Regions from separate parts of the Mesorhizobium sp. L-2-11 genome, predicted to be linked through region 1. Evidence: riboswitches for the same ligand, from Rfam matches in the RefSeq annotation. Region 1 holds a riboswitch; the other holds the start of a gene.

The links. Region 1 has a riboswitch for cobalamin ahead of JG739_RS21825 (ABC transporter ATP-binding protein). Riboswitches for the same ligand answer to the same signal wherever they lie in the genome.
Region 2: another riboswitch for cobalamin. It lies ahead of metE (5-methyltetrahydropteroyltriglutamate--homocysteine S-methyltransferase); the one in region 1 lies ahead of JG739_RS21825 (ABC transporter ATP-binding protein).

Annotation. Positions count from the first base shown of each region.
Region 1 covers NZ_AP023257.1:4,549,907-4,554,577, forward strand. The annotation lists gene JG739_RS21815 (FecCD family ABC transporter permease) at 1-611, opposite strand, end outside; gene JG739_RS21820 (ABC transporter substrate-binding protein) at 641-1,588, opposite strand; gene JG739_RS21825 (ABC transporter ATP-binding protein) at 1,585-2,397, opposite strand; cobalamin riboswitch at 2,484-2,687, opposite strand; gene JG739_RS21830 (efflux RND transporter periplasmic adaptor subunit) at 3,068-4,201, shown strand; gene JG739_RS21835 (FAD-dependent monooxygenase) at 4,198-4,671, shown strand, end outside.
Region 2 covers NZ_AP023257.1:6,214,647-6,219,317, forward strand. The annotation lists gene JG739_RS29565 (cytochrome P450 family protein) at 1-993, shown strand, start outside; partial or broken gene JG739_RS29570 (cytochrome P450) at 999-1,253, shown strand; cobalamin riboswitch at 1,528-1,727, shown strand; gene metE (5-methyltetrahydropteroyltriglutamate--homocysteine S-methyltransferase) at 1,844-4,174, shown strand.

The DNA of each region.
Region 1 (4,671 bases):
AGCCCGACATTGTCCCATCGCGCCAGGCCGAGCCCGCCCATCGTCCAGAACAATACCGAGTGAGCGGCGCGCTGGTCTCCGGCGAAGACGAGATAGTTGGTCAGGGCGATGAACATGAAAGAGACGGCAAGCCCGGCCAGTATCAGCCGTTCGGGTCCTTGCCCCCTCACCCGCGAAACCAGCAACAGCACGATGCCGGCCGCCAATATGCCGCCGGTGAAGGCGGCAACCGGCAACGTCCAGATGCCGAAATGATCACCAAAAATGGTGATGACGGAAACAGCACCCGCCGCGGCGCCCGAGGACAGGCCGAACAGGAACGGATCGGCGAGGTCGTTGCGCGTTACCGTCTGCAACAGCGTGCCGATGACGCCCAGCCCGGCGCCGACACAGATCGCCATGATCGTGCGTGGCAGCCTGAGATCCACGACGATCTTGGCAACCGGGATCTTGGCAACCGGGATATTGCCGACCGGGCCGGGCACGAGGTTTCCGTCCAGTCCGGCCGCATGTCCGAGCGCAGCAATCACGTCGCTCAACGCTATGACCGTCGATCCATAGGCGATCGACAGCAAAGCAAGAGCGGCGATCGCTGCTGCCCCTGCTGCCATGGCCAATTCGAATGCCCTGTGGCGCAAGCTCAAAAGGCTTCCGGGTGCATCGCCCTGGCGATCTTGGCGATCGCCTCGATGTTGGCTGGTCCAGGCGTCAGCTCGGCATAGCGGAGCGCGACGAAGCGCTCGTTCCTGACCGCATCGGTCTCCTTCATCGCCGGATGGACCTTGAGGAGTTCGAGCAGTTTCCTGTAGCCGCCGCCGTCCTGATAATCGAGCAGGATCAGGAACTGCGGATTGCGGGAAGCGACCGTTTCCCAATCCGTATTGCCCCAGCTCGTCTGCATGTCGGCCATGATGTTGTCGCCGCCGGCAGCGGCGATCATGGCGTTGGGGATCGCGAACTTGCCGGATGTGAACGGTTTGTCTTCGCCGGAATCGTAGAGAAACACCCGCGTTCCCTCGCGGTCGCCAATCTTCGCCATGATTTCGGCGAGCTGCGTTTTCCAGCCCGAAACAAGTTTTTTCGCCTCGGCTTCCTTGCCGAAAATCTTGCCCAGCTTTTCGATGTCGCCATACAGCAGGTCCATCGAAGCGGCGGGGCGGTTGGTGTCGAGATGGACGCAGCTTTCCGTCAGCACCAGCGTCTTGATGCCGTGCGGGGCCAGCGTATCGGGCGTCACCTCGCCGCCCGGCTTCATGCCGTAGTACCAGCCGGCGAAAAAGAAATCGGGCTCGACAGCGACGAGATTTTCGAGCGTCGGATACTTTGGCGCAAGTTCCGGGATCGCGCCCTGCTCGGCCTTGAATTCCGGACCGACCTTGTACCATCCGGTGATGCCGGTCAGGCCGACGATCGACGGTTGCAGCCCCAGCGCGAAGGCCATCTCGGCCATGTTCATATCCTGGATGACGGCGCGCTTCGGCGCGGCGTCGAACGTCAGCGGCGTGCCGCAGCTGTCGACCGTTACCGGGAAAGCGAAGGCGGTCTGGGCAAGCAGGAGGGAGGTAAAAGACAGTGCCAGGCGTTTCACGAATGCTGCTCCTTGGTTAAATCAGGGAAGGCACGGTTTGGAACGTCGAACACCGTGAGTTCGCGGTCTTCGGTCGGATGGCGCAGCCGAAGCACGTCGACGCCGAAAATCTCGCGGATCAACTGCTTGGTCAGCGCCTCGCGCGGACCGGCGAACGCCTGCAGGCGGGCAGCGTTCATCACCGCGACCCTGGTGGCAAATGGCGTGACCAGCGACAGATCATGCAGCACCGCCACGACGGTCATGCCAAACTGCGATACGAGTTCAAGAAGTTCGCTGCGGGCGCGCGGATCGAGATGATTGGTCGGTTCGTCGAGGAACAGGATTTTGGGCTCCTGGGCGATGGCGCGCGCCAGTTGGGCGCGTTGCCGCTCACCACCGGACAGCGAGCCGATCGTGCGGCCGAGCAGCGGCAGCAGGCCGGTTCTGCGAAGCGCTTCGGCGACGATGTCGCGTTGCTCGCTTCTGCGTCGCAAGCCGGCATGCGGGACCCGCCCAAGCCCGACATAATCGATTACGGCAAGCCGCGGATCAGGCTGATCGGTCTGGCCGACGACAGCCATGTGCAGAGCCCGCTCGGCGGCCGAGAACGTCTCCAGCCGGCGCCCGCCAAACCTCACATCTCCCGCGCTTGGCCGCAGCGTACCGCACAGCATGCGCAGCAGCGTCGTCTTGCCGGCGCCGTTTGGGCCGATGATGGCGAGGCGGTCGCCCGCCGCCACCGAAAGGCTGACCGCACTGACCAGGCGCTGGCCATTCGCCGTCGCGTTCAGTTCACGCGCTTCAAGAAGAGGCTGGGAGGCGTCCACTTACCGTCACTTTCTCCAATGGCGACGGAAGGAAGCGAACCGGCCGACAAACCGATGTCCACGTCTCCTCCCGGCACACCCCGTCCGGTCAACTCATGCTGATGGCAGGTCTCCTGGCTCGCGGGTCCTTGCGCCATCCAGCCTTCCCAGCCTTGCCGGCCAGTGGCATTTCGGATTTTGCTCGCCGCTTACAGTTGCGGGGGCAGCCACGGCCTCCATCCGAAGATCTCACCGTGTTCCCTTTTCACCCCTTGCCTTTCGACTCGGGGACCATCACCTTTCCACCGTAGATTTCCGCCGACCGCGTCGCAATGGTTTTGATTGGGCTCGCACCATGATGCGCGGTCGTTCGCATATGTAATGATATTACATATCAAGCGCTACTCTCTGCTGTCAACACCGGCATACCTGTGCTCCGGTTTTTCCCGGATGCCCAATTCAACGACCTTTCAATGGACCAGCGTGGAAGAGGTCGGTCGCCAAAACATCGGAAAATTTTCAGAATCCGATCGGGATTTCAGCGTCCAAAAAGCCGAATGAAAGCGTGCTGGTGAACGGGCCAATTGACCCCATGTTTTCGCGCCAGGGCGCCCGGCCCGTCTCCAGTCAAGGATCATTGCCGGCTGTCGCGCCCGTTCCGGCGCCGGCCGCAACATGGATAGGAGACAACATGACTGCCGCATTCCACAGCAGGTTGAAACATGGCCTCGTCGGCGTATCGATCGCGGCGCTCGGCTGCGCCGCTGCCGTCACCTGGTACGCCGCCAAGGGCGAGGCCGCGACTGCAAAGCCGGATGTGCCGGAAGCGAAGCTGGTCAAGGCCGTGACGGTGAAGCCGGAACCGCAGGCAGACAGTCGCATCGCCATCGGCGAAATCCGCCCACAGCGCGAAAGCGACCTCGGGTTCCGGCTCTCCGGCAAGCTCGTGCAGCGCACGGCAGCAGTAGGCCAGATGGTCAGGAAAGGCGAAGTGCTCGCCCGGATCGAGGACCAGGATTATCGCAACCGCTTGCGTAGCGCCGAGGCCGATGTCGCGGCGGCGCAGGCCGTGCTGGTCGAGGCGAGTGCCGCAGAGGTCCGCCTCGGAGCACTGCTTGCCAAAGGCTTCACGACGCGCGCCAGCTATGATGCGACGTTGAAGAACCTCCGCTCGGCGCAAGCCAAGCTGGACTCGGCAAAGATTGGCTTGGAGATGGCCAGGGATCAGCTCGCCTATACCGAACTGCACGCGGATTTCGACGGCGTGGTGACGGCGACTGGCGCTGAGGAAGGCCAGCTCGTCAATGTCGGGCAGATGGTCGTGCGCATCGCCGATCCGCAAGCCCGCGACGCCGTCTTCTCGATCGCCGAGGCAGCTTTCTCGAATGGCCGCAGGGCCGGGCATCCGCCGGAGATCATTGTCTCGCTGCTCAGCAACCCGGCGATCTCGACATCCGGCGTCATCCGCGAGGTGTCGCCGGTGGCCGATGCCGCTACCCGCACCTTCCAGGTGAAGGTTTCGCTGCGCAACGCCCCGGATGAAATGCGCTTTGGCAGCAGCGTCGCGGGCCGTGTCAACGAATCCAGCGCGCCTGTCGTGATGCTGCCGGGAAGTGCGCTGTTCGACAAGGACGGCAAGCCGGCCGTCTGGATTGTGAGCGCTTCGTCGGCGGTCGAGCTGAAGCCAGTCGTCATTGCCCGTTACGAGACCGAGCGGGTCGTCGTCAGCAGCGGCCTGGCCGAAGGCGACGTCGTCGTAACCGCCGGCATCAACCGGCTGCGCGAACACGAAAAGGTTCGCATTGCTGCAGGAGAAGCCAGATGAGCCCGTCACAAACGAAAGTGCTGATTGCCGGCGCCGGACCAACCGGGCTGACGCTTGCCCTCTGGCTCACCCGTCTCGGCGTGCCGGTCCGCATCTTCGACAAGGCCGCAGGTCCGGGCGAGACATCGCGCGCGCTCGCCGTCCAGGCCCGCACGCTCGAGTTCCACCGCCAGATCGGCATCGTCGAGGACGTGCTTGCCGCCGGCGTGCGGCTGGAGCAACTCACCGTGCGCACGCCGGCCGGCATCGCCGCAAGGCTGCCGCTCTCCGACTTCGGCCGCGGCATCAGCCCGTACTCCTTCGCATTCGCGCTGCCGCAAGACATTCACGAGCGCATCCTGATCACGCATCTCGAGCGCGCCGGGGTTCGGGTCGAGCGCAACACCGAACTGGTCGCCTTCGAGGACAGGACCAGTTCGGTTGTCGCCACATTGCGCAGTGGCGGTGTGACCGAGACAGTCTGTACCGCC
Region 2 (4,671 bases), 1.7 Mb from region 1:
CATTCGCTGATCGGGATATGCAAAGTGGACAACATGACCACGGCGCACGGCGCCGATCACCGGCGCTTGCGCGGCCTGCTGTCCAGCAGCTTCGCGCCCAGTCGTATCGCCTTGCTGGCGCCACGGGTCGAACAATGCGTCGATCGACTCCTGGCCGAGATGGCGCAGCGCGGCGGCAGTGCCGATCTGATGAGCGAGTTCGCCGCTCCGCTGCCCACCAACGTGATCGCCGAACTGTTCGGTTTGCCGGACGAACAGCGCGAAGAGATCGTCGCGCTCACCTACAGCCTGGCCAACACCTCCGCCACAGCCGAAGAGGTGCGACAGACGCGGCAGCGCATCCCGGAGTTCTTCCGTCGCCTGATCGCGCTCAAGCGGGGCCAGCTCGGCGATGATCTGGCTTCGGCCCTGATCGTCGCGCGTGACAAAGGCGAGCTCGTTTCCGACACCGAGCTCATCGACATGCTGTTCATGGTGCTCTCTGCGGGCTTCGTGACCACCGCCGGCGTCATCGGCAATGGCGTGCTGGCATTGCTGACGCATCCGCAGCAACTGCACTTGGTGCGCAGCGGCCAAGTTCCGTGGTCACAGGCGATCGAGGAGATCCTGCGCTGGGGCAGCTCAGCGGCCAATCTGCCGTTCCGCTATGCCACCCAGGACGTGGAGATCGACGGATGCCTGGTCCGCCGCGGCGATGCCGTCCTGATGGCGTTCCATGCGGCGAACCGGGACGAAAAGGCCTTCGGTCCCGGCGCCAACAGGTTCGATGTCACCCGGCGGCACAACCCGCATTTGTCATTCGGCGAGGGGCCGCATTCCTGCCTGGGCGCTGCGCTGGCGCGCCTGGAATTGCGCTGCGCCTTCCCCGCGCTATTCGGGCGGCTGGAGGATCTGGCGCTGACCATCGCTGCGGAGGACGTCGTCTACATGCCGTCTTACGTCATTCGCTGCCCGCAGCGCCTGCCGGTCAGCTTCCGCCCTTCCGTCGCTTAGAGAGTGCGGCATTCACCCCGGATTCGGTGATTCTCGGTTCGCCGGGGTGGCTTGTCTCGCACGAGGGGGGCGAGCATGCCCGGTTACGCACGATCGTGGCGCCGGCCTTCAGCAATCGCAGGGTGAAGCTGCTCGCGCAGCAGGTCGAGGCGATCGCCGCGCAGTTGTTCGAGACGCTGGCGGCCCAGCCCCAGTCCGCCGACCTGAGGCGCCACCTCTCCTTTCCGCTTCCGGACATGGTTATCAGCGTGCTGATGGGCGAGTGCGCAAGCACGCTGAGCGAAGCCGAGCGGGAACAAGTACCGGGATTCCCGGCTGACCGTGACGACCTGGCCCGACTTTACGCCCTTTGAGCCCGGCGACCTCGATCTCATCCGGCGTCGCCGATGGGGACAAGGATCTCTCCGAGCCTGCACTGATAAGAGGCGGCATCGTAAGCGGCTTTGGGCGAAAGAGACCGATCAGCGCAAGGGCATTATTCGCATCATCACATAAACATCTCGTTATATGTATTGACAAGGAGCGAAGCTGCTGTGATTGTGCGCATGTCGTGGTTCTCCGCGCGGCACTGCTGTAGCGGAGCTAAGAGGGAAGCCGGTGCGATGCCGGCGCTGCCCCCGCAACTGTTAGCGGCGAGCCAAGCCCATTGGTGTCACTGAGGCGAACGGCCTCGGGAAGACGGGCAGAGGCTTTGACCCGCGAGCCAGGAGACCTGCCACGACGAACAACGTCCACGGGCGGGGTGTCTCGGTGGCCGCGGTAGCCTGGCTTCGTGCCGCCTGCTCGCGCGTTCCTTGTCCCCACGCCCCAACCATCGGGGTATGGCATGACTGTCTCTCAACAAATTCCAGTGGCAACGCTCGGCGTGCCGCGTATCGGTCGACGGCGGGAACTCAAATTCGCGCTTGAAAGCTACTGGTCCGGAAAATCTCCCGCTGCCGACCTGCTCGCGACGGCGAAGGCGCTACGCGCCGCCAGCTGGAGGGAGCAGCACGATCGCGGCGTGTCGAAAATCCCGTCCAACGATTTCTCGCTTTATGACCATGTGCTCGACACCGTCGCCATGGTCGGCGCCGTGCCGGCACGATACACCTGGACTGACGGCGAGGTCCCACTCGATACCTATTTCGCCATGGCGCGCGGCAACCAAGATCAGGCCGCTGATTGCGGACATGCCGGTGACGAGCATGCGGCCAACGGGCATGGCCTTGCCGCGATGGAAATGACCAAATGGTTCGACACCAACTATCACTACATTGTGCCGGAACTTACCGACGATCAGAGCTTTGCCCTCTCGTCGGCGAAACCGGTCGATCATTTCCTCGAGGCCAAGGCGCTCGGCATCCACACGCGCCCGGTCCTGCTTGGACCGGTTACCTTTCTCAAGTTGGCGAAGTCACCTGAGGAAGGTTTCAACCCTATCGCGCTCCTGCCACGGCTGCTGCCCGTCTACGAGGAGCTCCTGCGGAGGCTGAAGCTCGCGGGAGCCGATTGGGTGCAGATCGATGAGCCGGCGCTCGTGGTCGATCTGGTTCCCAATGAACGGGATGCGCTCCAATTCGCCTACTGCCGGCTGTCAAAAGCAGCACCGGAGTTGAAGATCATGGTCGCTACCTATTTCGGATCGCTGGGAGACAATCTCGAGACCGCAACTTCTCTGCCCGTGGCGGGACTGCACGTCGATCTCGTGCGCGCTCCAGAGCAGTTGGAGACCGTCGGCCGGCTCGCGCAAAAGGAACTTGTCCTGTCGCTCGGACTGATCGACGGCCGCAACGTCTGGCGCGCGAACCTGCCTGCCATACTTGACCGCATCAAGCCGATCGTCGCCGGCTGGCCGTTGGACCGCGTGGAGATCGCCCCGTCCTGCTCGATGCTGCATGTGCCGATCGACCTGGACATGGAGACGGCACTCGATGCGGACGTGAAATCGTGGCTCGCCTTCGCGGCGCAAAAAACCGACGAGCTGGTCGTGCTCGCCCGTGCCCTGGCTGAAGGCCGGGACGCGGTCGCCGCCGAACTAGAGGCGTCGGCTGAGGCTGCCGCCGTTCGCGCGACATCCGCTAAGGTGCATGATCCGCTCGTCGAAGGACGGGTCGCCAGCATCAAGGTCGGCATGACGCGCCGGAAGAGCGCATTCGACGTGCGCTCCAAGCTTCAGGGCGACACGTTTGGCTTGCCATCCTTCCCCACCACGACGATCGGCTCCTTCCCGCAAACAGCCGAGGTTCGCAAGGCGCGGGCAGCCCATGCCAAGGGCGAGCTGAGTTACGTCGACTATGAGGCCTTCCTGAAAAAAGAGATAGAAGCCGCCGTTCGCTGGCAAGAAGAGATCGGACTCGACGTGCTGGTCCACGGCGAATTCGAGCGCAACGATATGGTGCAGTATTTCGCCGAGCAGCTCCGCGGCTTTGCCTTCACGCAGCATGGGTGGGTGCAGAGCTATGGCTCGCGCTTTGTGCGACCCCCGATCATCATTGGCGATGTGTCGCGACAAAATCCGATGACACTACACTGGTGGCGATACGCCCAGTCGCTGACGCCAAAGCCGGTGAAGGGCATGCTTACCGGCCCGGTGACGATCCTCAACTGGTCCTTCGTCCGAGACGACCTTCCGCGCTCAGCCGTCTGCCGCCAAGTCGCGCTCGCCATTCGCGATGAAGTGAGCGACCTCGAAAAGGCCGGCGCCAAGATGATCCAGATCGACGAAGCCGCACTGCGCGAGGGCTTGCCGCTTCGTGAGGCCGACTGGGAAACCTATCTCGACTGGGCCGTCGAATGCTTCCGGCTGGCTTCAACGGCGGTTGGCGATGCGACCCAGATTCACACCCATATGTGCTACTCCGAGTTCGGCGACATCGTGGACGCGATTGCTGCAATGGATGCCGATGTGATCTCCATTGAAACCTCGCGCTCGCAGATGGAACTGCTCGATACGCTGCGAACCTTCAAGTATCCGAACGAGATCGGTCCCGGCGTCTATGACATTCACTCGCCGCGGGTCCCGGAAGTGGGCGAGATTTCCAACCTCATCATGCTTGCTCGCGATCGATTGCTGGATGGCCAATTGTGGGTGAATCCCGACTGCGGTCTCAAAACACGCAGATGGGAGGAGGTCCGCCCTGCCCTGATGAACATGGTGGCTGCGGCACGCGCAATTCGGGAAAAAGCGCAGACGGCGTAGGGCTCGGTGACACTCGCCGGCGGTGAGCGGCAACGCCACACACCGGGCATCCTTGGGGGAGTCTATCCGGCGCGCCCAAGGCAATCGCGCTGCCGGTGACGAAGCGCCTCGGCAAGCTTGGCCTGGCCGCGGCCCTTGTTACGGCGCGTCGAAGTCAGCTTTCCAGACGCCGCCGTTGGCTGGCGATCGAAGGAGGCTTGGCCTCAAATGAGCCGGCCAGAAACGAGACGGCTCACCGCCAGCCAGTTTCGGATTATTCCGTATTGGGATCATCCAGTGTCACTATCGTCTCCCCGACCTTGGTCGCCGAACCCCCCGGTCCCGACCATCGGGAGAAGCATCAGCGATCACGCGGCGCCGGTCCGCGGAGCGTGTTGCGGGAGATCGGATGCAGGGCCAAGCTGGGGCAAGGTTCATACGGTACTTCCGGAGACTTTTGAGGCGGCATCGACGCTCCACCATCTGCAGCGGGCCAATTCCCGCTCGATGGCTCCGTC